One region of the Pseudoduganella lutea genome, then DNA from elsewhere that is predicted to be linked to it. Evidence: predicted binding sites of a transcription regulator. Region 1 holds the regulator's gene; the other holds the start of a gene.
The links. Region 1 encodes LexA, which represses DNA repair genes until DNA is damaged. Its sites were predicted from a motif close to ACTGTATNNNNATACAGT; they were not measured.
Positions count from the first base shown of each region.

Region 2: the regulator LexA is predicted to act here: its motif matches at 1,516-1,533, upstream of EWM63_RS16685 (DNA topoisomerase IV subunit B).

Region 1 covers NZ_CP035913.1:4,725,301-4,727,762, forward strand. The annotation lists gene EWM63_RS20090 (hypothetical protein) at 1-505, shown strand, start outside; gene lexA (transcriptional repressor LexA) at 696-1,385, opposite strand; gene rpsF (30S ribosomal protein S6) at 1,800-2,186, shown strand; gene priB (primosomal replication protein N) at 2,201-2,462, shown strand, end outside.
Region 2 covers NZ_CP035913.1:3,929,515-3,931,976, forward strand. The annotation lists gene EWM63_RS16685 (DNA topoisomerase IV subunit B) at 1-1,383, opposite strand, end outside; gene EWM63_RS16690 (potassium-transporting ATPase subunit F) at 1,732-1,833, shown strand; gene kdpA (potassium-transporting ATPase subunit KdpA) at 1,830-2,462, shown strand, end outside.

The sequences.
Region 1 (2,462 bases):
GTATGAGGCGTGGGGCCTGGGTATCGGCAAGGGGGCCGGCCTGCCGCCGCACTCCGTCGTCGGCCTCGGCCTTTTCGCCAGGCAGCCTTTCGTGTATGACCAGTCCGGCCGCACCTTGCGCTTCGGCGCGCCGCTCGAGCCGGGCTCCGGCTGGCAGCCGCTGGCCCATGAGCGGGTGCACGAAGGCATCGTCGCCAGCTTGTCGAACGAGCGTGCCCGCTACCGTCTGGTGCTGGATTCCGCCGCCAACATCTCGATCGTCAAGCCGCAATCGGTCGAGAAGCAGGGAGACCGGCCGACCCGCTGCGATGTGTTCGGGCCGGACAAGCCATGCAGCTTCGTGTCCGTCTCGTTGCCGGGCGGGGCGGCGATCACGCCCTACCTGATGCCCTTGCCAGGGTTCTTCCAGCCCGACGGCATCCTCGGCGCCGACTTCTTCGGCAGGTATGCCGTGTATGTGGACCAGGCCCAGGGGAAGGTGGCAGTGCGGCCGCCGTCGAGGTAGGGCGCTGAGGTAGCATCTGAAGTAGCTGTGGAGACAGCCGTAGAGACAGCCAATAAGGCAGGCCCGCGAAGCAGGGCGCCGTGACGGAAGTCGCTGGCGAACAGGTGTCGTGCCGGCCATTGCGAGCCGGCATGACGCATGCCGTACCGGCTGGTGCAAGCCGGCACGACAGGAGAGCAAACGTGAAGCGTCAGTGCCAGGCGCGCAGCAAGCCGACCGCGAGGCCTTCCAGCGCGAATTCATCTTCGGGCTTCACGGTGATGATCTTGAAGTCCGGATTCTCCGGCAGCAGCTCGATCGTGGCGCCGGTGCGGCGGTAGCGCTTCACGGTGACTTCGCTGCCGATGCGGGCCACGACGATCTGGCCATTCTTGGCGCTATCGACCTTCTTGACCGCCAGCAGGTCGCCATCCATGATGCCCACGTCGCGCATCGATTCGCCACGCACCTTCAGCAGGAAATCGGGTTTCGCGGAGAACAGGGCCGGGTCGACGCTGTAGGTTTTTTCCAGGTTTTCCTGCGCCAGGATCGGCGAACCGGCAGCCACGCGGCCAATCAGCGGCAGTTGCATCAGCAGCGCCGCGGGCACCTGCGGCATGTAATCGGTTGCATGCGCACTGCCCGGCGTGCCCGCGGGCGCAGAAGGCCCCGCCGCCCGCACGCCACGGTCGCCCAGCAGGCGAATGCCGCGCGACGTGCCAGCCGTGATTTCGATCGCACCTTTGCGCGCGAGCGCCTTCAGGTGCTCTTCGGCCGCATTGGCCGACTTGAATCCCAACTCGGCGGCGATCTCGGCGCGGGTTGGCGGGAAGCCGGTGGTATCGATGGCATCCCTGATCAGGTTGAGAATTTGTTCCTGCCTTGCGGTGAGCTTGATCATGATGCGAGTAGCCGTAAAAATAGCTGTGGATATAGACAGTCTGTATTTTTGTACAGTGCCTGCGCGATTGCAAGAGAAAACACGATTCAGGCGCAGAAATATTTCATGAAAACCGGTGACAGGCACCAATTTGCGGGAAATGTTGCAGAAAACCCATGCCAGGAAGGTGTGGGCGGGGGCAGGCAATCTCCGTTACGCGGGCGTGGACCATGCTCCACGACATCCCCGCTTCGCCAGCGGTTTCGCAGCGGACGTGCAACGGCGGAATGGCTTGCCGACAGCCTGGCGGCGGCGGTGGCGGACCGCCGGGCGGCTAGCCATTGGTGAAAATATCTGCTATTCTAGCGGGCTTACCTCTTCCCACACCTGTCTTGACGCCAGGGTGGGCTATCAACAGTCCTTAAGGGAGTTTGCATGCGTCACTACGAAATCGTATTTATCGTCCATCCGGACCAGAGCGAGCAAGTGCCCGCGATGATCGAACGTTACAAGGCCAGCGTCACGTCGCGCGGCGGTAACGTCCACCGCGTGGAAGACTGGGGCCGCCGTCAAATGGCGTACTCGATCCAGAAACTGGCCAAGGCACACTACATCTGCCTGAACATCGAGTGCGACAACGACACGCTGGTCGAACTGGAAACCGCGTTCAAATTCAATGATGCCGTGCTGCGTCACCTGACCGTCAAGATGAAGAAAGCGGAAACCGCTCCTTCGCCGATGATGAAGTCGGTCCAGCGTGAAGACGCCGCCAAGAGCCACCGCGCTGAAGCCGCGGCCGCTCCGGCAGCTGCTGCAGCCTAAATCCGGGAGTCTTGCTGAACGAGCTGAAGTTCACTGGCCTGATCACCGAGCGGGAAGTCATACGTTTCACCCCCGCCGGGCTGCCGATCGTGAATGCAGTATTGCAGCACAGTTCGCAGCAGATCGAGGCAGGCATCGCCCGCCTGACGGAATTTGAAATCGCCGCGGTTGCCGCGGGGGAGATTTCAGGCCGTTTCAGCAGCGCGCCGCTGGGAGGGGCCTACGAATTCTCGGGGTTTCTCGCCAGGAAAAGCCGCAACAGCAAGAGCCTGGTTT
Region 2 (2,462 bases), 800 kb from region 1:
CGGCAGGATCGCCTGGAATTCCTTGTCGCGGCCCATCTTCGCCGAGCCGCCCGCCGAGTCACCCTCGACGAGGAACAGTTCCGTGCGCGTCACGTCGGTCGATTCGCAATCGGTCAGCTTGCCCGGCAACACGGCCACGCCGGATGACTTCTTCTTTTCCACCTTCTGCGCGGAGCGCAGGCGCGACTGGGCCTGCTTGATGACCAGTTCGGCCAGCTTCTTGCCCCAGTCGATGTGCTGGTTCAGCCACAGTTCCAGCGCCGGCTTGCTGAACGTGGACACGAGGCGCACGGCATCGCGCGAGTTCAGGCGCTCCTTGATCTGGCCCTGGAACTGCGGGTCCAGCACTTTCGCGGACAAGACGAACGAAGCGCGCGCAAACACGTCTTCCGGCAGCAGTTTCACGCCTTTCGGCAACAATGAATGCAGTTCGACGAAGTTCTTCATCGCCCCGAACAGGCCTTCGCGCAAGCCCGATTCATGGGTGCCGCCATTCGGCGTGGGGATCAGGTTGACGTAGGATTCGCGCATGATCGCGCCTTCCTCCGTCCACGCCACCACCCACGAGGCGCCTTCGCCTTCCGCGAAGCCTTCCGCATCGGGGCCGGCGAACTGCTCGCCCTCGAACAGCGGCACGAACGTTTCGCCATTGCCCGTTTGCGCCAGCGCCTCCTTCAGGTAGCCGCGCAGGCCGTCGTTGTATTGCCACGTCTGCACGTCGCCCGTCTTGCCGTTCTTCAGCGTGACGGTCACGCCCGGCAGCAGCACGGCCTTCGAGCGCAGCAGGCGCTGCAGCTCGACCTGCGAGATCAGCGGCGAGTCGAAATACTTCGCGTCCGGCCAGGCGGTAACGCGGGTACCGGATTTCTTGCCATCCTTCGGCGCCGGGCCGGACGTGAGGGGCTGCACCAGGTCGCCGTTCTCGAACGCGAGCGTGTGGTAACCGTTGCCCTTGTCGTCCTTGCGCCAGACATTGATTTCCAGGCGCTTGGACAGCGCGTTGGTGACGGACACGCCCACGCCGTGCAGGCCGCCCGAGAACGCATAGGCGCCGCCCGAGCCCTTGTCGAACTTGCCGCCCGCGTGCAGCCGCGTGAACACGATTTCCACCGTGGGCACGTTTTCCTCGGGGTGCAGGCCGACGGGGATGCCGCGGCCGTCATCCTCGACGGTGATGCTGCCATCGGCGTTCTGGATGACGACGATGTTCCGGCAATGGCCGCCCAGCGCCTCGTCCGACGCGTTGTCGATCACCTCCTGGATGATGTGCAGCGGATTCTCCGTGCGGGTATACATGCCGGGGCGTTGCTTGACGGGCTCGAGGCCTTTCAGCACGCGGATCGATGATTCGCTGTAGTCGGAAACTGGTTTTTTGGTGGCCATACGTGAATATTGCTGAGTGTTTTGCTGAGTAAGTGCGCTCGGTTGACGCAATGGCTGAATGGGTTAGTCCAGCATGTTAGTCCGGCATTCTAGCCGAGGCGCCGGGCAAGGAAGCAAGCATCACCGAAAACATCTGTATAAATATACAGTAAAACGACCGTTTTTACACCTTGTTTACAGCCAACCAGCCAGTCTTTACCCTGTTTTTAGGCCCCCGTCGATAAGCTGCTTTCCATCACAACACCTGGAGAAGGTAGCGATGGATATCGTATTTTTAGCCGCAATCGGCGCCTTCGCGGCGCTCGTATGCGGCATGGCGGCCGGGTGCGACCGGCTGGGGAAGAAGCCATGAACGCCGCCGGCAATCTCGTCTACCTGGGCGGCGCGCTGGTCGCGGCCGCGTTATTGGCATACCTGCTCGTCGCGCTGTTGAAGGCGGAGGACCTGTGACCGCCCAATCCCTGATCCTGCTGGCCGCCTTCCTGCTCGTGCTGCTGGCGCTGGCCTGGCCGCTCGGCGCCTTTCTCGCCAAAGTCGCGGACGATGCGCCCGTGCCCGGCCTGGCCTGGCTGCGCAAGCCCGAGGCATTCCTGTACCGCGCCGCCGGCCTGCCGGAAGACCGCGCCATGGGCTGGAAAAGCTATGCGATCGCGCTGATTGTCTTTAACACGCTTGGCACACTGTTCGTCTACGCCGTGCAGCGGCTGCAGGCGTGGCTGCCGCTGAACCCGCAGCACCTGCCGAACGTGGGCCCGGATTCGTCGTTCAACACGGCCGTGAGCTTTGTCGCCAACACGAACTGGCAGGGCTATGCCGGCGAGCAGACGATGAGCTACCTGACGCAGATGGTGGCGCTGGCCGGACAGAATTTCCTGTCGGCCGCCACGGGCATCGCCGTCGTGTTCGCGCTGGTGCGCGCCTTTGCCGCCCGCTCGACGGGCGCGATCGGCAACTTCTGGGTCGATGTCACCCGCGCCACGCTGTACGTGCTGCTGCCGCTGTCGCTGCTGCTGGCCGTGCTGCTCATGGGGCAAGGCGTGATCCAGAACTTCGACGCCTACCGCCAGGTCGCCACGCTG